DNA from 3 places in the Shewanella sp. T24-MNA-CIBAN-0130 genome. Region 1 is predicted to be linked to each of the others. Evidence: predicted binding sites of a transcription regulator. Region 1 holds the regulator's gene; each other region holds the start of a gene.
What was found. The regulator LexA, encoded in region 1, represses DNA repair genes until DNA is damaged. The targets are predictions, from matches to a motif close to TACTGTATNNNNATACAGTA.
Positions count from the first base shown of each region.

Region 1 (8,121 bases):
CTTCCCGCTTGAAAAGCGAAATGCTTGTCGGGCGTAAAATGCCCTTTGACAATTCTGAGTAACAAAATAATTAAGAACAGGGTGCCAATCGTCACGTGCATACCGTGAAAACCGGTTAACAGAAAGAAGGTGTTACCGTATACACCAGAAGAGAGTGTTAGCCCCATTTCTTGGTAAGCATGGCTATACTCTTCAACCTGTAAACCGAGAAATGCAATACCCAAAATAACCGTCAGCGCTAACCAGATGATCAAGGGTTTACGATTGGCTTTTTCGAGGTTGGTATGGGCAAAGTGTAATGTAACCGATGAGGTTAGCAGTATCATGGTGTTGATTAATGGCAAACCCGTCCACGGCATGGCTTCGGTTGCGGTACCATCAGGCGTTTTTACCAGTGGCCAAATAGCCTCAAAGGCAGGCCACAACACTTCATGAGTCATGGCATTATTTGATGCGCCCCCAAGCCAAGGCACTGAAATCATGCGTGCATAAAAGAGTGCGCCGAAAAATGCCCCAAAAAACATAATTTCAGAAAAAATAAACCAGCTCATTCCTTGTCTAAACGAACGATCCATTTGCGCTGAATACAATCCAGCCATGGACTCATCAATAACGGTTTTAAACCAGCCAAAAATCATAAAAATAATGACGGCCAAACCCGCGAGTAAAATGTAACCCCCAGAGGTTTTTTCTGTGGTTAATTGTTGTATATAATTGCCAGCACCAAACGCAATTAAAAATAAACCAATAGCACCTATTATCGGCCACGCACTTTGGGATGGTACATAATAAGGTTGATACTTTGTTGTCATTTTGCTGCTCCTTGCTCTATGTCGATCGCTTGTTTATCGGTGATGTCATAAAGGGTATAAGAGAGAGTCAATGTATTAATGGACGCTGGTAAATCAGGGTCCACGTAAAAAATCAGTGGTAATTCTGCTGTGGCAGACGCTGCTAAGGGTTGTTGATTAAAGCAAAAACATTCCGTTTTATTGAAGTACGCCGCCCCTTGGCCAGGCGATACCGAAGGGATCGCTTGGCCTACGGTGTCGCGTGAAGACAGGTTTTTAACCAAAAATTGTGCGTGAGTAAGCTCACCAGGATGCACGCTTATTTGGTTAACTTTAGGGCTAAATTCCCACGGCATATTTGATTGAACTTGGGTGACAAATTCAATGGTTACGGTTCGGCTTTTATCAACCACCACCGCTTCATAGCTGCTGGCACTATTTTGGGTTTTGCCATTTATACCCAATGTATCGCAGAGCACGTCATAAAGCGGTACCAGCGCAAAACCAAATCCAAACATACCAATTGATCCAGCAATCAGCATGATTAATAACTTACGATTTGATCTTGTTGGTTGCGTCATCTCATTTAATCTCCGGCGGAGTGGTAAACGAGTGATATGGCGCTGGACTGGCAATCGACCATTCTAAGCCTTCTGCTGCTTGCCAAGGATTATCTCCAGCGGGTTTGCCACCCTTAATGCATTTGAGTACCACCGCGAGGAAAATAAACTGAGATAAACCAAATGCGAACCCACCAATTGATACAATTTGATTTACATCGGCAAACTGTACAGCGTAATCTGGGATCCTTCTCGGCATGCCTGCTAAGCCTAAGAAATGCATCGGGAAAAATAGTACATTGACGGAGATAACCGAACACCAAAAATGCCATTTCCCTAAGGTTTCGTTGTACATATGACCGGTCCATTTGGGCAGCCAATAATATGCCGCTGCCATAATGGAAAATATCGCCCCTGTGACCAACACATAATGAAAATGAGCCACCACAAAGTAAGTGTCGTGATATTGGAAATCAGCAGGGGTAATTGCCAGCATCAGACCCGAAAACCCGCCAATGGTGAACAGGATGATAAACGCGACCGCAAAGAGCATCGGTGTTTCAAATGTCATCGAACCGCGCCACATGGTTGCCACCCAATTAAACACTTTCACCCCAGTAGGGACAGCAATTAACATGGTGCAATACATGAAAAATAGCTCTGCAAACACAGGCATACCCGTGGTAAACATATGATGTGCCCACACCAAGAATGACAGCACGGCAATGCTGGCAGTGGCATAAACCATAGAGGAATAACCAAACAATTTTTTACGACTAAAGGTCGGAACAATCGCCGAGATAATGCCGAATGACGGTAAAATCATGATGTAAACTTCAGGATGACCGAAGAACCAGAAAATATGCTGGAACATCACCGGATCGCCGCCACCTGCGGCATCAAAAAAGCTAGTACCGAAAAACTTATCGGTTAACACCATGGTGACCGCGCCCGCAAGCACTGGCATCACCGCAATCAGTAAAAATGCGGTAATAAGCCAAGTCCACACAAACAGCGGTAATTTCATCCATGTCATACCAGGGGCGCGCATATTGACTATGGTCACGATAACGTTAATGGCGCCCATTATCGAACTGATCCCCATCATATGAATGGCAAATACAAACAAAGCGGTGCTGTCAGGACTATAAGTGGTTGAGAGTGGGGCGTAGAATGTCCAACCAAAATTAGGACCACCACCTTCCATGAATAGCGAACCTAGTAACATGGAAAAGGCGAACGGTAAAATCCAAAAACTCCAGTTGTTCATCCGCGGTAGTGCCATGTCTGGCGCACCGATCATCATTGGAATTAACCAGTTAGCTAATCCAGTAAAAGCTGGCATTACCGCGCCAAAGACCATAATAAGACCATGAACTGTGGTCATCTGATTAAAAAAGTTAGGTTCGACTAGCTGTAATCCCGGCTGAAATAACTCAGCTCGAATGACCATAGCCATCGCACCGCCAGTTAGAAACATAATGAAACTAAACCATAAATACAGCGAGCCGATATCTTTATGGTTAGTGGTGAGTAGCCAGCGCATTAGCCCTTTCGGCGCTCCGTGATGATGATCATCATGAGCGGTAGCAATTGTATCGTGCGTTGTTGTGCTCATTGTTTTCCCCTACTGTCCATGGCTAGCGACATCGGCAGCTTGCACCGCCTCGTCAGAATTATTGCCCCACGCATTGCGCTCATAAGTAATCACTGCCGCCATTTTTTGAGGGCTGAGTTGACTACTAAATGCTTGCATTGCGGTGCCTGGTTTGCCGTGCATAACGATATCGATATGTCCGCTAACCGGTCCGCTAACGACAGGGCTGCCAATAAGTGAAGGGAAAGCGCCGGGTAAACCAGCGCCAGAGGCCTGGTGACATGCAGCACAAACAGTGGCATAAACCTGCTCACCTTCAGCGATTAATTGCTCCAAGGTTAAGGTGGGCAGATCTGCCGCTGCAACAACTTCAGGTGTCACAACCTTGGCAACGGCTTCTATAGCTTGAGTGGTTTTTTCTGTGGCCGCATCGGTAATGTCTGTCGTTGTTGCGGCAATGGTACTTGCTGCATCGGCTACGACCTCGATCGGCTCAGTGCTTGACGCGTTACTACTTGAGAAGTTACCCACATCAGCTGCTTGAACAACATCGCCACTGTTGTTGCCCCAAGCATTTCGCTCAAAGGTAATCACTGCGGCAATTTCTATGGCGCTAAGTTGCTTGGCAAAGGCTTGCATTGCGGTGCCTGGTTTACCGTTTAATACAATATTGAGGTGATCGTCAACAGGGCCTTTTATGATAGGACTGCCAATCAATGATGGGAATACACCGGGAAGACCCGCCCCATTAGGTTGGTGACAAGCGGCGCACCGCGCTATGTACACTTGCTCGCCCTGCGTGTTTAGCTCTTCAAGGGACAAGGTTTGTGACATTGATGCGGCTGCAGCGACTGCAGCATTATTGGCCAGTTGTTTTTGTTCAACTAACCAATTATCAAAATCAGTCTCCGATAAGGCTTGTACCACAATAGGCATAAATCCATGGTCTTTACCGCATAACTCAGCACATTGACCGCGATAAGTTCCAGGCTTATCAATACGAGTCCAGGCTTCGTTGATAAAGCCTGGGTTGGCATCTTTTTTAACCGCGAAAGCGGGTACCCACCATGAGTGGATAACATCATCAGATGTCATCAAGAAACGCACCTTTTGATTGATGGGCAGTACTAGCGGCTTATCGACTTCAAGGAGGTAATTTTCGCCTTTGGCCTCACGGCCATCAATTTGCTCTCTGGGGGTGGATAATGAGCTGTAAAATTCGATGTCTTTATCAAAATAGCTGTAGTGCCATTTCCACTGTGACCCAGTAATTTTGATGGTCAGATCGGCATCGCTGGGATCTTCCATGGCAATTAAGGTTTTAGTGGCTGGAATAGCCATTCCGATTAAGATAATGAAAGGGATGACGGTCCAAGCAATTTCCACTTTGGTACTTTCGTGAAAATTGGCCGCAACGGCACCTTTTGATTTGCGGTGATAAATCATCGAATAAATCATGATCCCAAACACCACTAACCCAATAGCACAACAGATGTAAAGAATCGTCATATGGAGGTCATAAACCTTACCACTGATATCCGTCACGCCTTGGGTCATGTTGAGGGGCATTTCTGTTGCCCCAAGCGGAAGTGCTACCCACACAACCAATAAAAAATACAACCATTGCTTCACAAGACTACTCCCCTGCTAATTGCAAAATAGCAACTACAAAGAAAAGTCACACAGTAAATCTCAGCTCTATGCAAACTCTTCGGTTCCCGAAAAAAGCTTGATGAACTCAAAGTACTCTGGTGGTTGTATACAGACTGTCTACGCTTTTATTGTTAGCTGTGCACCACGCTTGTACCTACGACTGAACTTATCAATTTCTATTTGGATTATTTGTCTGACAGTAATCTTGATTACTGTCATTTTATCCAATTAAAGATGAAGAATGTTTCATCCTTGTTAACCACATTACTTGTAGATTAAACATTGATCAAGATCACTTTGTTGGTAAATAGGCTAAAAAAAGATGAAAAAAAGCCCTGAATTCAATGCAGGGCTTGGTAATTAAGGATTTATGCTTAGTGAAATGAGCAAAAATTACCTGCTCCACTTGTTAATGTAGAGTTAACAAGTTGATGTTTGTGAGGTAAGTGAGCATTCACATCTTCAATTACCACGCCTAATGCTCGCGCGCTCTTAGCGACAATTTCCAATCGACGACTATCGCGAGCATCGAGTGAACTTGTCCAAGTAACCACTGCACTAGAAGTTCCGCTCGTGAGAGCTTTTTCCATGGCCCATAATGTTTCGACTTCATCTTTGGTGTGCACCAGTAAAATACGATCCATTCTCACTCCAGCACTGGCCAGCATATGCTTATAGCCTATGTGAGGTGGACTAATTAATACAATCCATCTGCCTTGTTGGCTCAACGTCGCCAGTTGGCTACACAATTGACTCAGTTCTGCTTCACCTTGGGTGACAGTTTGTAATGTTTGAATGGTTTGGTTGCCATGCAGATCTGTTTCAGTTAAATCTACCCATAAGCCTGGGTGACGTGGCGCTACGCCCATTAGTTTGTTCATGACCAATCTCCATTACGGATAACGCCAACTGCAAGCCCTTCGATGGTTAGGCTTTGGCAACTTAAATCTACTTTTATCGGGTTATAATCTTCATTTTCTGCATGCAGATAAATCATATTACCTTTTTGTTCGAATCGTTTTACGGTGACGTCATCATCAACACGCGCCACCACAACCTGACCATTACGCGCTTGTTGCATTTTATGTACAGCGAGCAAGTCGCCTTCTAAAATACCAATGTTTTTCATGCTATCACCACGAACCCGTAATAAAAAATCTGCGGCGGGTTTAAACATATTTGGGTCGACTTGATAATATTGTTCTACATGCTCTTGCGCCAAAATAGGCTCTCCAGCAGCAACTTGTCCAATGAGTGGCAGACCGATTTCAAGCTGTTCTTCATGAGGTAAACGAATACCTCTCGAGGTACCAGGTATGATCTCGATAAAACCTTTTTTGGCTAATGCTTTTAAATGCTCTTCGGCGGCATTAGCACTTTTAAAGCCAAGACGACTCGCAATTTCAGCACGAGTGGGTGGCATACCTGTTTCGGTGATATTGTTTTTAATTAAGTCTAAAATTTCTGCTTGGCGCGGCGTTAACGGTCTCATGATGGTTCCTGTCTTTTTATACAGTGACTGTCATTATATACAGTGTTTTTGTTCGTGCAAGTATTAACCAACTCTTTTTTGAATATTGTTGGTCAAGTATCATTCAACAACCTGTTTCTATTAGTTATTGTGTATTGATTGTCTGATGTTATTTCTGATAGTGAGAACTCAAGCGTAAAGATAAATCGGTCTGATAGTGTAAGCAGGCTGGTTTCTGGTATCCTATACGACAATATTACAGTGGCTTATGTTGCGAAAATAACCATGTCAAAACCAGATTCAATATTTTTACGAGCGTTAAAATGGATTCAAAAATCGATGGTACTCACGGTTGTTGTGCCACATGATCCTTTTGACGATCTTAATTTAGATCCATCTAAACCTCTGATTTATGTTATGAAAACAGAATCAATCAGTGATGCCGCTGCATTAAGCGAAATCACTGAGAGCTTTGGTATGCCCAGTCCATATGAGCCACTGCAATTGGATGGCCTCAAAGTATCACGCATCGTTTGTCTTGAAGGCCGCAAACCGCTTTTTGGTAAACGCGAAAGCGGTGAAAAATTTATTAATAGTTTTACCAGTCTGTTAGCGCTTCATCGTCAATGTCCTGAGTTAGATATTCAGTTGGTGCCTGTGAGCCTTTATTGGGGTCGCACACCGGGTAAAGAAGATGACAGCATGAAAGCGGCTTTTTTTGAAAGGGAAAACCCGACCTGGCTGCGAAAATGGCTAATGATTTTGTTTCTAGGTCGCCACAATTTTGTACAGTTTTCTAATGCATTATCGCTTCGTCTTATGGCTGATGAACACGGTACCGATAAAAGAATTGCTCACAAATTAATCCGTGTTGCGCGAGTGCATTTCCGCCGTCAACGCAAAGTGATGACAGGGCAGCAATTACCGAATCGGCAAGTGCTTTTTGCGTCGTTACTTAAATCTGATGCAATCAAGAAAGCCATTGAAGAAGAGTCGGTAAACAAAAAAGTATCTGTCGAGAAAGCCCGTGAAACCGCCATTGAATACCTTGATGAAATTGCCGCTGACTATTCTGATAGTTTTGTGCGCATTGCCGAGCGCTTCCTCACTTGGTTATGGAACAAATTATACAGTGGTATCAATATCAAAGGTGCAGAACAGATAAGGCAGTTACATCATGACGGCCATGAAATTGTCTATGTGCCTTGTCATCGTAGTCATATGGATTACTTACTGTTGTCATATATTTTGTATTATCAGGGTATGGTTCCACCGCACATTGCTGCCGGTATTAATCTTAACTTTTGGCCTGCTGGGCCTATGTTCCGTCGTGGCGGAGCATTCTTTATCCGTCGTAGTTTTAATGGAAAAAAACTCTATACCGCAGTATTTCGTGAATACTTAGATCAGTTATTTGCTAAGGGCTATTCGGTCGAGTATTTCACTGAAGGTGGTCGTTCTCGTACCGGGCGTTTGCTAGCGCCTAAAACCGGTATGTTAGCGATGACTATTAATAGTGTGTTACGTGGCATTGAACGCCCTGTGACCTTAGTGCCTGTGTATTTAGGTTATGACCATGTGATGGAAGTGGCCACTTACCATAAAGAATTAAGCGGTAAGAAAAAGAAAAAAGAATCTGTTTGGCAGTTATTTGGGGCTCTGCGTAAATTAGGCAATTTTGGCCAAGGTTATGTGAACTTTGGTGAGCCGATTAATTTACAACATTTCTTAAACGAGCAGGCGCCAGAATGGCGTAAAGAGATTGCGAACGATCCTGATCAGAAACCATCATGGTTTACCCCATCGGTCAACTTACTAGCCAATCGTGTAATGACCAATATCAACGGCGCTGCTGCGGCCAGCTCGGTGACATTGACCAGTTTAGTGTTATTGGCATCAGAGCAAAATGCATTAGAAAGAAGCCAGTTAGAACGTCAGCTTGATTTGTATTTAGCATTACTTAACACAGTGCCTTATACCCATTACGCATCCGTTGCAGAGGGTAATGGCAAGTCAATTGTTGATCATTGTCTGTCGTTAAATAAGTTT
Region 1 covers NZ_JBEOPP010000002.1:134,453-142,573, reverse strand. Annotated here, with positions in the region: gene AAEZ02_RS01650 (cytochrome c oxidase subunit 3) at 1-812, opposite strand, end outside; gene AAEZ02_RS01645 (cytochrome c oxidase assembly protein) at 809-1,372, opposite strand; gene ctaD (cytochrome c oxidase subunit I) at 1,374-2,969, opposite strand; gene coxB (cytochrome c oxidase subunit II) at 2,979-4,580, opposite strand; gene AAEZ02_RS01630 (cell division inhibitor SulA) at 4,976-5,482, opposite strand; gene lexA (transcriptional repressor LexA) at 5,479-6,093, opposite strand; gene plsB (glycerol-3-phosphate 1-O-acyltransferase PlsB) at 6,358-8,121, shown strand, end outside.

Region 2 (8,121 bases), on a different contig from region 1:
TTGAGAACTTCAAGCTAAGGAACAGTGACTAGATAATGCCTGATTTATCTAGTCAGACCAAGCATATGAGTAATACTAACAGTGAAAACATTAATCAAAGCAAAAACCTAGTTAGCACTTAATGCTGGGTACACTTAGCCACTTGTGCTCTATTCCTTGTCGTATTGCATTTAAGTGGTTGAATTAGAGGTTATGGATTTCATGCCGACCTTAAGCAAATGATATTTGTATATTTATCAATTCTGTTTTAAATTACGTTCAAGTTTTTATATGTAATGGAGTACATAAAACATGAATAAGTTAAAGGAATACCCACGCCCATCTAGACCATCAAACCCTTCATCTCTTGAAATGGCTGTTTACAATTTTGAGTTGTTAGCTAAAAAATATTTCGATAAGAAAGCGACTTCGAATCCAAGTGAAGCTTTACTTGAACAACTAAATAATGATTTTCGCCACCTTCAAAGAGAAAAGGATCGCATTAGTTCCATATCAATAGCTCAGGCTGCTTTAGCTGAATACAGAGATCAAGCTAGTAAAGCGACAATAGAAAAATTGACTAATGAAGAGCATCACCCTACAGATAAACTAGCTCAATTTTTAAGGGCTATTGGTGAACCTAAGCCAACGGTTAATCATGAAGCTCATCATATAATTCCTGGTGTCGGTAGGTTTAATCAATTTGCAATTTTAAGTGCTAGATTGAATTTCCATTTAGTAGGGTTTGGTATCAATGACCCAATTAATGGCACATGGTTAATAAACTTTATGAAAAACAAAAGTATAAACTGGGCAACTGAGAGTGCGCCAGTACACCGAAAGCTTCATCGCTATAACTACGAATCTTGGATAGGTATAAATCTTGGCGGGCAGAGAGTACCAAATAAAGAACAGTTTTCTAGAAGGTTAAGTAGTATGAAAACTCATATAAAAACAGGCACGTTACCAAGTACTATATTTGATGCCAAAGATGAACAGTGGAAAGGACTATGAGCGCATACTATTTGAAAAAGCCTAATGGCTCATATGATTTAGTTGATTTAAATACTGTAACAATGACTAATCAAATAGTAAGTAATACTGACCTCACCTTCGAGGTCGTGGTAAGAAAACTAATGGCATTACCCTATGATAATTCCAATATAGCGGACTTGTGGGATGGTGAGTTTGACTGCAATTTTATTCCACAAGCACGAAAGCAAAATTTTGACATAAATGTACTTGGAAATTTTCTATTATTGACTCAATCAGCATATCTATTTCTCGGCGATAAAATCCATCCCTATGGTGAATTTGTAAAGGTCAATGCTGATGGAGAGTCTTTAATGTTATTTAATCCTCAAGTTTTTGCGAATGAAGATCCAACTTTATGTGAAATGAACTATATAGATGGCTTTGAAGACGGTCTTAAGTCATTAGCTTTTTTGAATGAAGATATTCAAAATAAGCTACTTTTTAAGTCAAAATTACAAGGCGGCTATTCTATATATTGCAATGAGGCTTTTAAGAGATTATTTATTAATTCAGAGCTTGAAGGCTTAAACTTTGATAGCGATTTATTAAATCCGTTCTAGTATTTGTTTGTTTTATATAATGACTAACAGTATTGAGCAAAGTTCTTTCGGGTAAAACCTCGTTAACACTTAATGCTGGGTACACTGAGCCATTTGGTTGTGTATTGAGGCGTTAGCAGGTCACGGCGCATTGACCACTTGTGCTCTATGCCTTGAGCTGCTAGAAACATCGTATCACTGCCATAGCGTTGGTTAATGTCATCTAGCGTATGCATCAAAGCTGGATTAGCTTTAGGAGGGTTAAACAAATCGAATTGGTTATGCTTTTCGCTGGCTAAATCGATAAGCCCTATACCGATTTTGTAATAATGTATGCCTTCACGAAAAAGCTTTGGGGCGGCTTCACTCATAGCTTTGGTTAGCTCAACAGTGCAGTTAGTTGGACATGGGAAATGCACAATAGCTTTGTAGCTTACTGGTCGTTCATCATGGGGTGAATTACTGGCAAAAATCAGCATAGTCTTACAGTTTGAGCCTTGCTTACGTGCTTTACTCGATGCGATAGCAACATGCTTACTCAATGCTTGCTGTAACGACTCAAAATCAGTGATGCGCTCACCTACGCTTCTAGTCGAAAATATCTGCTTTTTATCTGCCCTCACCTCATCCCATACTTTACAGGCTTGGCCGTTAAGCTCACGAACGGTACGTTCTATTTCAATACTAAATTGCTTTCTTGCCAGTGTCGGCGGCATAGACGCGAGTTGAAACGCTGTACGGATATTCATTAGCTCAAGCTTCTTACTTATTCGACGTCCTATGCCCCAAACATCCCCTACAGCAAGCTGCTTTAAAATAGCTATACGCTCTTGCTCATTACTAATGAAACAAACCCCTTTATAGCCCTCAATCTTCTTAGCTGCATGGTTGGCGATTTTAGCAAGAGTAAGTGTTTCACCAATACCCACACAGACTGCTAGCCGCGCTTCTTTCCACACAGCACGGCGGATTAACTGGCCTTGCGTAAGGAGGCATTTGATAGCTGGATAACAGTTCTTAAAAGAGAGGAAGCTTTCATCAATAGAGTAAACATGTTGCTCAGGGGCAAAGCGGCCAATGATGTCCATCATTTTGCTAGATAAGTCAGCATAGAGTTCATAATTTGAGGAACAGACAATAACTCCACGTTGAGCGCATAAGGCTTTAACTTGAAAGTAAGGTAGAAACTTCCCAATGCCAGCTTCTTTAGCTTGACGATTAGCAGCAACAATCATCCCATCGTTGTTACTTAGCACAATAACTGGCTTACCGCGCCAATCTGGACGAAACACTTGTTCGGCACTGCAATAGAAGCTATTAGCGTCAACTAGAGCAAACATCTAATTACCACACAACAGAGGGCTTTGACGGTGGCAACGAATAGAACGTGTGACTACGCCTTCAATACTAAAATCATCGTATTCATGAATAATGACAGGTTGGTATTGCTGATTAGAAGAAAGGAGAACACGCCGCTTGGTATCTAGAATCTTACAGACAAACTCGCCATTAAAATTGGCAACGATGACATCGCCGTTTCGAGCAGTCTCATGACGATCAACAATGATCATATCACCATCAAAGATGCCGACGTCTTGCATCGACTCGCCTTGAGCAATACCTATAAAGGTTGAGCTTGGATGCTCAATCAGTAAATCATCCAAGCTCATGCCTAGCTGACTGTATTCAGCTGCTGGACTTTCAAAACCTGTAATGCCTGCTCTTGCAGGTATAGGGATAACGCGCATAGCTAACACCACTGTATATAATTACAGTTATTTTAGCAGTAAAAATTAAAGGTACAAGTATAAAGAATTTATCCCTCTAAAATGGCAGATTTAACATCATTAGAATCGTAACAGATCAAAATTCTAGTGAGTTTGGTAAAGCTATATAATAATTAACAACTAAGATTCTATAACCTGAGTAAATTCATCTGGTAAGTTAAGAAAGATGCTCTTACTCTGTCTCTTTGAAGTCTTTTCGTCAAGTTCATATATTTTTGATCCGGTTGCACAAACAAGTATAGTCAATGCTATTTTTGATCGAGTAAAAGCAACGTAGGTATTACGCAATTCTTCTTTATATGTAGAAAGTTTCTTTTTACTAAAAAGGGGATCAAATACATAGCAATTCTCAGCCTCCAGACTTTTAGAAGAATGATAAGTTAATATTGGTATAGAGTAATTTTCTGAGACTTGTATTACATATTTTTTCGAAACCTCATATCCTGCATCGATCATTGCTGTTTTTATAATCTCAATTTGTTCATTATAGCGGCACAAGATTAGTTGTTGAGCATAAAGCTCACTCGAATTCTTTATGTTCTTGATTAGCCATACAACAGCATCATTTAACTCATCGCAGTACTTAACTTGAGCAAGCTCGTCACTTACCTCATTATCTTTAGATACGCTTACAGAGCCGATAAATGTCTTATTAATCTGAAATCTCAGTGCATTTGATAACTTAACAAGGGACTTTGTAGTCCTATAGTTTCGCGTCAGTTGAAACTTACTACCTTTAAATAGTTGTCCAAATTTAGCAAGATACTGACTATCAGCACCACGAAAGCCGAAGATAGATTGGGCAGGGTCACCTACACAAAAAAGTTTAACCTTATGAATATACATTGTTTTGATGATATCCCATTGAACTAGATTTGTGTCTTGAATCTCGTCAATTATCATGTGTTCATATCGACTAGTTGTTTTTTCAAGGAAGTCAGGCTTGCTCAAGCCTTCTCTCATTTGAACAAGCATGTCATTGTAATCACGATACTTTCCTTTTTTATATTCATCATAAATCTTAAAAATTGCTTCAATATCTGAAGTATAATCAACCAAGTAAGGATCAATTTTCTTGATAGAAAGGATAATGTCGGGATTATTAAAATTCGCCATATGATTGAATAGTGCGATACAACGCTTCACAGTAATGGATTTATTATCTCTTTCGGCAGATTTATTATACTTTTTGATACATGACTGAATGGCATTACGAGCTTGCTCATCTATAAGCGCTGGGAGCATATTCTCTTCGTTAAGAAGGGTGTTACACCAACCACTAAAAGTACTGACAATCATGCCATCTGAATACAGCTTTTGCTCTTTAAGTCGGTATGTAAACTCATGAGCTGCAATTTTAGTAAAAGCAAGCACACAGATAGAACTTGGGTTAACACCTTGAGCAAGTAAATGTCTCACGCGGTCTACTATCAGCCGTGTTTTACCAGCACCAGGGCAACCTTCAACATAAATAGCCGACTTTTTAGATCTAATGATTTTTTCTACTGAATCGCAATCTAATTGCTGTTTCTCGATAATCGGCTTTAATATCTCACGAGCACTTTTAACTGCTTGTTGGTAATTACCTTTAGGCTTGCTATCAAGAACTTTATTAGGGCTTAAAATTGCACCTAATAGAGTATTTAGGCGACAATTGAATGCAGCATCAAGCTGAGCCTTATCAAAAGAGAAATAGAGTTTGTTATCATTAACTTTCCTAAACTTCTTATCCAATATTTTAGCTAACGGCTGTATCGATTTATCTTTTACTAACCGTTTTAACTGTTTATCGGTGAGATCGTCGAGGTATTGAGGTTTTAATAACTGAACGGTTGCGAGTAATGATTCAACCGATGGCATATTCAGCAGAGCAATAGGTGATTTGCTAAAGTTTTGGCGTGACTCAAGTCTGAAATTACATCTTTGTGAAAGGAACCACTCATAGATGCCTTCTAGCTCGCCAGCGACTCGTTCAAATGAGCCAACAAGTCCTTTAATGGCACGTTCTACGAACTTCTTATTCTCTTTGAGAGTTTTATCATAGCCAATAAGATGATGGCTATATCTATCACCTATATAGGTGGTTTCTGTCGCCCAATGACTATTAAATGGGTAGCAAAGACTCTTTTTAACTTTATTGTTATTTGTCATCATAAAAGCGAATAATTGAGATACGCCATGCATGATATATCCAGTATGTAGTTCCAATAACAAAGCATGCTTGAATAACTGCTCATATCGACGGCCTAATACCGACTTAAACTGATACAACATAAAAGAAATAAGCGAGAGACTTAACCGTGTAGGAATAAACTCAATTTCACAGTTATAAACTAAATCTCGGCCATTATTACGCTCATATTCGGGATTAGCGATAAAAACATCAATGTTCCTATAACTATCATTGTCTGCAAAAAACTTAAATCTGGATGTAAAGAACGGCTTTGTATCACCAGTCTTAAACCCTTTATTAACATTACCAACGTTAACTTTCTTTGCTATTAATCTAGCGCTTCTTTCTGATGTTTTTACACAGGCTAAACCACTACTCTCATTTAACAACTTATTTATATCTGTTGATGTCAAAGATAGGCCTATACGTATGTAGTCAATATCAACATTTTCGGCACAAACATTCTTAATGTGATCAGCCATTAATTTTTGTTGATACTTGACTACATGGCTTTTTCTTAATAACTTTAATATTTTATTAACTTTTGTTTTATACTTTAATGTTCTAGGATTAGTTAAAATAGCCATTTCACGATTAAGTTCTGGCTGAACTAAAGGGTATTTATCTGTTTTTGATATATTAAAAATTTTACTCGGCACTACTTTTTTAAAGAATGATGATTGCTTAAAACCATTGGTATGCGACTTAGATTTACTCTTAGATAGCTTAGAACTACTCATACTCTAATACCTATACAATTGTATATTAATCTGACATTTAAGTGTAAGCAGGCTTTCCAGCTGCGAGCTCGCAGTTAGAAAACCACATGTTTACACAACAATTTATTATTAAGTATCGATTCCTTTTAAAAAATCGAACTCCTGTTCACAATCTATAGAGCTGCCTAGTTGAGCATCATATAAAAGAGGAAATATACTTTAGTATCGTTTAGCTCTTCTATATTCAACTCATCTGCTATTGCCATTAAAATTGCTGTTGTATTATTAACGCACATTCATATCGTATATAGACATGATGTGCACTCTCATTAGTTAAACAATGGAATTGATATGTAAAGTTGTCTCAAGTTGAGACAACTTTTGATTCTCGCAAAGACAATATCTGCTCAACACACTCATTAAGCGCCATTAATTCAATTGGATGTAATTTAACTATAAGATTAATAGCTTCTCCTAGTTTAGATGTGTACACACCACCATAAGCTTTATAATTAATATCAGTCATTACTGATTGAATAATACAATCAAGTTCTGAGTAGTCTTTTTCATCATCGGATTCATCATCGGATTCATCATCGGATTCATCATCGGATTCATCATCGGATTCATCATCGGATTCATTATCGGATTCATCATCGAGTTCATCATCGGATTCATCATCAGATTCATCATCGTATTCATCATCGTATTCATCATCAGATTCATCATCGTATTCATCATCGAGTTCATCATCGGATTCATGATTTTCGTCTCCGTAAGGTAAATAATCCTTATCAGGATAAATAGAACCATCCTCACCAAATTTACTTTCAAAACTCTGAATACTTTGTGGTTTAATATGATTAGGTACTTTTAGTTCACTTTTATGTGTTTCATTGCCTGAAAGGCATTTAAACCTCCCATAATGAAAAATTTGTTGCTCTACAATTTTAGCCGTCATAGGCTTATCTAGTTTACAATTTAACTTCAACCAGAAATCTTTGAGTTGGTTCAAACCTTGAGTAACTAAAACACGATTAAGCTTCTGGCAAATATTGGAATTGATTTTTGGAGAACGCCAGTTATAACTACCATATATAGAGTAATTAATACTAATTTCGACAATCACTCGATAAACCGTTGCACGTGAAATAGTTAAATGCTTCCCCACAAATTCATTTATTGATTTACAGTTATAAGGAGGATACTTATACATTTCATGGATGTATATTAGAAATAGCCAATACTTAAATTCTGCAAATGTATTGGAAAGATTTACAATTGTGTCATTTACCTCTTCCTGAGTTGGCTTATACTTGGGATTACCAAGCCCGATAGACTTTTGTTCACCAGTAATAATTTCAGGAATATCGCTTTCACCAACTTTAGGAGCACTTGTTCCATCACTTAAATCTTGCCTCCCTTCACCTGCAACCTGATTGACGTCCAGTAAAATACTCTTATTAGCTTGTTCCATTTGATGCTCCTCAGTTCAATTGTTTATACAAAATCTTCGATGTAGAGTGGAAATCACTCTACATAGGTATCAATAATAAGGATTATCAATAGGTTGTATTCCCTCTAACTAATGTATTTTTTTCTGATCAGAAGTAATGAAAAAAAAGTTGGAGTACATTTAAAAAAAACCAAAAAAACCAAAAAAACACCATATTTCATAAGGTTAAGTATGAGTAATTCTAGTGCTGATATCAGATAAAAAAAACTAATACACTAGAGCTTAATGGATTCGGCTAAAAATTAGATGGAATTGAGATGGAGCGCAGACTATATTGGATGGACACCTTGCTTTAACCATTATTTTTTTTAATTTGAGATGTAATAAAACACAAAATCGAATAAAAATAACCTTCAAAATCAAATGGATAAAT
Region 2 covers NZ_JBEOPP010000039.1:7,178-15,298, forward strand. Annotated here, with positions in the region: gene AAEZ02_RS14945 (endonuclease) at 1-1, opposite strand, end outside; gene AAEZ02_RS14950 (AHH domain-containing protein) at 292-993, shown strand; gene AAEZ02_RS14955 (hypothetical protein) at 990-1,574, shown strand; gene AAEZ02_RS14960 (Y-family DNA polymerase) at 1,637-2,893, opposite strand; gene AAEZ02_RS14965 (LexA family protein) at 2,894-3,301, opposite strand; gene AAEZ02_RS14970 (UvrD-helicase domain-containing protein) at 3,461-6,253, opposite strand; gene AAEZ02_RS14975 (hypothetical protein) at 6,597-7,709, opposite strand.
Region 2: a site for LexA is predicted at 3,311-3,330, ahead of AAEZ02_RS14965 (LexA family protein). Genes of this name have one in related genera too.

Region 3 (8,121 bases), on a different contig from region 1:
CTATGAGCTAAAGCTAACAGCGCTGTAATGACGTAATATCAACCATAGTTACCATTAATGTTGATGTATTAGTGAATGCTTTTTATTGCAACACGTTTTCATTGTTGCGGTTGCTGTGCCCATTTCTGATCCGCAGCAACGTTTCTTTGTCGCCATTTCTGATCCACTGCAATGACCATCGTGACTGCCCGCTTCTCCGTCAGCATGATTATGATCACAACAACCACCATTCGCTTGTTTAGCAATATGCTTAGATGAAGGGCGTCCCTGACTTGCCTCGGTATACTCCTCACAGTCAGCTAAATTAGCACCGGCAAGATCGTCTATTGCTGTACGACCATTTTTAGCATGAAAAACACTCAGTTGCCGACTTAATAATTTAGCTAATAGTTGTTGGCCAATGTTACGTACGATCACGCGATTAGCGCCATGTGCCAGTATCAAACTGACTAATTGTTGTTTACCCTCACATCCATCTGTTAGTGCAGGATTGGCAAAACGCCCTTTCACTTGACCTTGATCGTCAATAAAGAGCACCTCATCAGCTTTGCTAAAATGGCTGGAAATATGTTCGTCTTTCATTGGTATGGCGGTAATCATCATTTCTCCTCATGTGCATTTTGCATTAACAACGCTTTACCATTAGTTAAGTCGTCCATTAATTTAAAACACACAGATTTAAGTAACTTCAACTCGGGTTAAGAGGTGGGATAAATAGGCTTAACATAGCTTTTGGCTGCCCCATTAATAGTTAACTGAATTTTAGCGCTTGGTATAACCAAACTACAGTTAATAGCATATGCTATATATACGCTTATTTATGGCATATGCCAGCTTTAATTTAGGGTTTGTGATCTGTTGCACTATTTATATCGACATCAATTATCTAAACATCTGACTGACAATCATTAGTGCCCTTGACCTTATTGCGATAAAAATAGCGGGGCGATTATTCGCTCTGTAGTGGCATTAATCATGAAAAACGAATAAAAAAACCAATAAAACCCCTTAGCATTTTATCTTTGGCAAGCATTTCCATTGGGTCGAATATTGAGGTGTTAGTAAATCACGGCGCATGGCCCACTTTTGCTCTATCCCTTGTGCGGCCAGAAACACAGTGTCGCGACCGTAGCGTTGGTTGATGCCATCTAGCGTGTGCATTAGCGCATGGGTGACCTTAGCGGTATTAAATAAATCAAATTGAAAATGCTTCTCGCTGGCTAAATCAACTAGGCCCACGCCTATTTTGTAATAGCGTACTCCTTGACGAAATAGCCTTGGAGCAGCGTGGGTCATAGCTTTGGTGAGCTCAACGCTGCAATGGGTTGGGCATGGAAAATGTACGATGACTTTATAACTTACTGGCTGTTCGTCATGGGGGGAATTACTCGCAAACAGCAACATGGTTTTACAATGGGAGTCTTGCTGACGCGCTTTGAGCGCCGCAATACCAACATGCTTACTTAACGCTTGTAATAATGACTCATAATCGGTGATGCGCTCGCCCACACTGCGGGTGGAGAAAATTTGCTTTTTATCAGCCCTCGCCTCATCCCATTGTTTACACACTTGGCCGTTAAGCTCGCGCACCGTACGCTCTATTTCAATACTAAACTGCTTTCTCGCAAGACTGGGCGGCATAGAGGCGAGATCAAATGCGCTGCGAATATTGATTAACGCAAGCTTGTTACTCATCTTCCTGCCAATTCCCCATACTTCTGCAACCGCCAACTGTTTTAAAATGTCGGTACGTTGCTGCATAGTCTCGATAACGCACACACCTTGGTATCCCTGGATTTTTTTAGCGGCGTGATTAGCAATTTTAGCCAAGGTCAAGGTTTCGGCTATGCCAACACAAACAGGTAGGCGCGCTTCTTTCCAAACCGCGCGGCGGATTAACTGACCTTGGGTATGCAGGCATTTGATCGCGGGATAACAATGCTTAAAAGACAGAAAGCTTTCATCAATCGAATACACATGCTGCTCTGGGGCAAAACGGCCTATTATTGCCATCATCTTTGCCGATAAATCGGCATACAATTCATAATTAGATGAGCAAACGATGACATTGCGCTGGGCGCATAAGGCTTTAACTTGAAAATAAGGTAAAAACTTTTGAATGCCAGCCTCTTTTGCATGTCGATTAGCGGCCACAATACAGCCATCATTATTGCTGAGCACAATCATCGGTCTACCACGCCAATCAGGACGAAACACCTGTTCAGCACTGCAATAAAAAGCATTGGCATCGACTAAGGCAAACATTTTACCTACTCTTATTTGCTTACAAGCAGTGGGCTTTGACGATGACAACGAATTGAGCGGGTCACCACGCCTTCAATACTAAAATCATCATAGTCGCAGATGGTCACTGGTAAATATTGCTCATTCGATGACACTAGCATTCGCCGTGGCATGTCGAGAATTTTACACACAAATTCACCATTAAAATTAGCCACAATCACATCGCCGCTTTTCGCGGTTTCATGGCGATCGACAATCAATAAATCGCCATCGAAGATCCCCACTCCTTGCATCGACTCGCCCTGGGCTAAGCCAAGAAAAGTCGAACTGGGATGCTGGATTAATATCTCATCAAGACTTAAGCCTAATTGAAGGTATTCGGCTGCAGGGCTTTCAAAGCCAGTAATACCGGCACTCGCTGCAATAGGAATAATGCGCATATGACAACCTCGCACACTTATAACGTGTACTGTATAAAAACACAGTACATCTTACCGCTAAATTTAGTTGGTGCAAGTTTATTTATTTTTTCTTGCGCCATGCCCTGTGCTTTTCAAGCATTGGAGTGGTTTTTATTGAACTTTAGACGCCGCTACACGGCAACCTTATCTGTTGTTTATGAAAGAATATGTTCAAGGTCAAAATATAATCAGAGTGATTGGTCTACACTGATCATCAGTACAAGAATTAACCTAGTTCGTGTATAGCGTAACCAATAGCATTATTTTTCCCTTTGCTCGGGGTCTAGTATGACACTCGCTACATTCCACATTGATATGCAAGATGATAACTGTTCACTGCATCTTACGGGTGATTGGCAATTGGGCCAAGCGCCACTGGGCGCGGATATTTGCGCTACGCTACCCTCTGTTTGTCATTCCGTCACATTAATCACCACAGAGTTGTCGCACTGGGACTCAAGTCTCGCCATTGCCTTATTACAATTGTCACGTTGGTGTGAACAACAACAAATCGCCTTAAATGTAAAAGACACCCCACAAGGATTACAGCAATTACTACAACTTGCTACCGACGTTCCTGTTTATCAAGCAACCAATGATGCTGCCATTGGCGGATTATTAGCAGCCTTACGTAGCTGGCTTATTGTGCAAGGTTTACAAGTACACGACGGATTAGTGTTTGTTGGCGAGAGTTCACTGGCATTGGGTCGTTGGTTCAGAGGCAAAGCCAGTACTCGTCGCAGTGATATCGTGTTTTTTATAGAACAAGCGGGACCTAAAGGACTGGCTATTGTCACCTTAATTAGCCTGCTTGTGGGAATGATATTGGCCTATTTAGGCTCGGTACAGCTGCGGCAATTAGGGGCTCAGGTGTATGTTGCAAATTTAGTGGCTATCGGGATGGTGCGTGAAATGGGCGCGCTCATGACAGGCGTTATCATGGCTGGCAGAACAGGGGCTGCTTATGCTGCGCAATTAGGCACAATGCAGGTCAATGAAGAAATTGATGCTCTGCGCGTAATGGGCATTTCGACCATGGAATTCCTGGTTTTACCTCGATTATTGGCATTGATTTTTATTATGCCACTGATGTGTATTTATTCAGATGTGATCGGCATGATCGGCGGTGCGATTGTTGCCAATGGCATGGGCGTAAGTTACACCCAATATATTTTGCAAACCCAGATTGCGATCGATTGGGTAGACATTTCCACCGGTTTGATAAAAAGCCTCATTTTTGGCTTTCTGATTGCTATAGCGGGTTGTCAGGCAGGCCTTCTTTGCGGTCGAGATTCTAATGCCGTTGGTTTAGCCACCACCAACGCTGTGGTTAAGGCGATTGTCTTTCTTGTGGTCTCTGACGCCGCGCTTAATATTTTGTTCGATAAATTAGGGATCTAATGATGCTTGATGATGCCTTTATCAGTGTTCGCAATCTTTGTGTCGGTTATGGCACTACCGAAGTGCAACGACAGTTAACCTTCGACATTCACAAGAATGATATCTTTTTTGTCATTGGCGGAAGTGGTTGCGGCAAAACGACCTTGCTTAAATCAATGGTAGGACTGTTAACTCCGCTCAAGGGCGAAGTACGCTATCAAGGTAAAAACTTTTATGACGCAGATGAACCGGCGCAAGTGGCTATGCTTAAAGACTGGGGCATTACCTTTCAAACTGGGGCGTTGTTTTCCAGTATGTCACTTGCTGAGAATGTGGCTTTACCGCTGCAACTGTATACCGACCTTTCGGAGCGGCAAATCGCTGAAGCCGTGGCCTATAAACTTGCATTAGTTGGCTTAGCCGGGTTCGAGAAATTTTATCCTGCCGAGTTAAGTGGCGGCATGCACAAACGCGCAGGGTTGGCGCGCGCGATTGCACTGGATCCACAATTGTTGTTTTTTGATGAACCCTCTGCAGGATTAGACCCCATTAGTTGTATGCGCTTAGATCATTTAATAGTGCAAATCTGCCAAGCACTCGATTCGACCGTGATTATCGTGTCGCACGAGCTGCCCAGTATATTGTCAATCGGCACCCGCTGTGTGTATCTGGATAATCAAACCAATACCATGCTCGACTGTGGCGATCCGAGAGAATTAAAACTTAACAGCAGCCAACCTCGGGTGCGACAATTTCTCAATCGTGCTGACAAAGTGGAGGCATCATGAGTAAAAGCCAGCGACTTCCTCTTGCGATTGGTGCCTTTATTCTGGGCGCTATTATCTTAGTGTTTATTGCACTGTTATTCTTTTCTGGAGGACGGATATTTGCCGAAAAAGCCCCCGTAGTGATGTTTTTCAACAACTCAATCCAAGGGCTTCAGGTGGGCGCCCCCGTGAAGTTAAAAGGGGTTGTGATCGGTGAAATAAGCGATATCAGTATCGATTTCCCCAATAACAATAGCCAAGGTATTACCGCCGCTGTTCATGCTAATTTGTTGTTGAAACGCATCAATCTAAAGGGTATTCAAGTGGGCGAAGAGTTTTTCTTCCACGCCATCGATAACGGTTTACGTGCCCAGTTGAATTATCAGAGTTTATTAACTGGGCTGCTCTATGTTGAGTTAGATTTTTATCCCAGTACTGTGCCTCAGTTTCATGGTGGAAACAACGCCATATTAGAGCTGCCAACCATAGAAACTGATTTCGAATCCTTGTCAAAAGATTTGCAATCTTTGAACCTTAAAAGCTTAGTCAATAATGTTGATAATTTGGCCCAACAACTCAGCGACATAGCTGCCAGCGGACAAATACAACAGGCACTGGAAAGCTTTGACAGTGCGGCTAACGCAGTCAAAAACACCGCTGTTCACATCGATACGACTCAGGCTACGTTAGGACAACATAGTGCTGAAGTTCTGGTCAAACTGGATAATCTACTTGTCCAATTGAACCAAGATGAACCTAAGGTTATTCAATCACTTGATCACAGTTTGACGGCATTACGCGAGACATTATTAAGCATTAATCAGCTCACATCCCAAGCGGGTAATTCACTTGCTCAAGATTCGCCGCTATTAATCAAGTTAGATAACACGCTAGAAGAAATTCACCGCGCCGCGCGATCACTACGCAGTTTGAGCGAAACCTTAGATGAACAGCCTGAGGCCATCATCCGCGGCAAAAAAACCATACCTTTAGGAGAATAACGTCATGAAATTTGGGTCGTGGTCAATTCATTGGGGAGCCTGCCTACTTGCGCTTAGTCTGCTTTTTGGCTGCCAAAGCTCACCCACGAAACAGTATTTTGTGCTCACGGCTATCCCCAGCCAAATTGAAGCGGGCAGTACACGCTTAGATCGTGATATTGGTATTGGGCCAGTCGAGATTGCTGAGTATCTTAACTTCACTCAGGTGGTGTACCAGCGGGAAGATGGCAGTTTGCAAAGATTCACCAATAGCTATTGGGCTGAACCACTAGACCAAGGCATTAGTCGGGTCATTCGTCTTAACCTTAGCCAAGGCGATCGCAGTCGTAACTTGATATTGTTTCCTTGGCGAGCAGATAACCGTCCTCAATACAGCATAAAAATTAAAATCATCAGTCTCAATCGTGATGGCGTCAACGCCAGAATGAATGCTAATTGGGAACTAATAGATATCCCATCAAACCGTCATATAGAACGACAACATTTTGCGGCGACGACTGAGGCAGGCTCAACAGCCGCTGAATTGGTTAACGCGTACAGCTATTTATTAGCTCAATTGGCTCAGGAAATTGATAAATCGCTGCAACGACTGCCTAATTAAGCGACCGCATGACGATCTGGTTAACTAAGTTCTGATTAAAAAGTAATAGGCTGTGACAACGTCACTCATTGCATGGTATGTAGCCGCTGGATCACCTATGCAACGAAACAAAAGATAACCTGAGGTTAGTTAGCGTTAGCGAGGCACCGATAATATTGTCAGCGCTTATACCTTATCCATCAGCGTCATCATGCTGGCTATTGAAGCGTGAAAACCATGTTCATATTGCAGTCACTAAAATTTGCTAACAATTCAAATATTGACATTTTTTGTCAATCTTTCAAGATAACCTGGCAAATAATTCTGTCAACACATTGGCTAAGGAAAACGATAACAATGAATAGATCCTTAATTGCGATTGGATTAACAACGGCACTATTAACGGGTTGTGGCGTATCTGATACAAATAACACTAAACTTGCAACCGTGACCTCACCTGCACCAGCTCAAGCAGAGTTAGGTACTTTTGGGGTAGACTTAGCCGCGCGTAATGAAGCGGTTAAACCTGGCGATGACTTTTTTATGTATTCAAGTGGCACTTGGTACGACAACTTTGTCATGCCAGCCGACAAAACCCGTTATGGCGCCTTTAATGCGTTGGCTGAGCGCAGTGAACATCAAGTCAAAGCGATTGTTGACGATATTGCCAGTCGCAGTGACTTAACTGCAGAAGAGCAATTAATTGCTGATTTTTATCATGCCTATATGGATACCGAGACCATCAATAAGTTAGGTATCACGCCCATTAAAGGTACCTTAGATCAAATTGCCGCGATAAACTCAACTCAAGACTTAACTAAAGTCTTCGGCGAGGCTTGGCTTACCGGTGCATCATCACCGATTGACGGAGGCATGTGGTTTAACCGTTTAGATCCTAATCAATATGAAATGACTCTCGGTGCCGGAGGTTTAGGTTTACCTGACCGTTCATACTACTTAGAAGAGAGTGAGCGCTTTGTGAATATCCGCAAAGCTTATGTGGATCATATCGCTAAAATGCTGGCTTTTGCTGGCATAAATGACGGCGAAAAACGTGCCCAGGCCATTCTTGTGCTCGAAACTAAAATAGCACAAGCCCAATGGCCTAGAGAAAAGCGCCGTGATCGCGACTTAACCTTAAACCAAGTTAAACGCGAAGATCTTGCTCAGCAATACCCAGGATTTGACTGGGATTTATACTTTGCGCAAACGGGTTACCAAGTACCACAACTCAATATCTCTGAGCCTGAGCCAGTTAAGGCTATGATTGGCTTGATAAACCAACAGCCATTAAGCGTATGGCAAGACTATCTGACCTTCCACACCGTCACTAATAACGCAGGGTTACTGTCAGAAGACATTTTCAATACTAACTTTGCTTTTTATGGCAAAGAATTAACTGGCCAAGAGCAACCTCGTCCTCGCTGGAAACGCGCGGTAGAAGAAATGTCAGGCACCCAATCATTAGGCTTTGCGATTGGTAAAGTGTTTGTATCGCGTTATTTCCCTGAGTCGTCTAAAAAGCAAATGGCCGAATTAGTCGAAAACTTACGCACTGCATTGGGTCAGCGTATTGATGGTTTAGAGTGGATGGGCGATGATACGAAAGTTAATGCTCATGCTAAGCTAGCAGCATTTAACCCTAAAATTGGTTATCCAGATGTATGGCAACAATTTGATGGCTTAAC
Region 3 covers NZ_JBEOPP010000018.1:58,637-66,757, forward strand. Annotated here, with positions in the region: gene AAEZ02_RS09750 (sigma-54 interaction domain-containing protein) at 1-28, shown strand, start outside; gene AAEZ02_RS09755 (NifB/NifX family molybdenum-iron cluster-binding protein) at 55-600, opposite strand; gene AAEZ02_RS09760 (Y-family DNA polymerase) at 1,009-2,265, opposite strand; gene AAEZ02_RS09765 (LexA family protein) at 2,277-2,684, opposite strand; gene AAEZ02_RS09770 (MlaE family ABC transporter permease) at 2,994-4,106, shown strand; gene AAEZ02_RS09775 (ABC transporter ATP-binding protein) at 4,109-4,873, shown strand; gene AAEZ02_RS09780 (MlaD family protein) at 4,870-5,853, shown strand; gene AAEZ02_RS09785 (PqiC family protein) at 5,858-6,454, shown strand; gene AAEZ02_RS09790 (M13 family metallopeptidase) at 6,791-8,121, shown strand, end outside.
Region 3: a site for LexA is predicted at 2,712-2,731, ahead of AAEZ02_RS09765 (LexA family protein). Genes of this name have one in related genera too.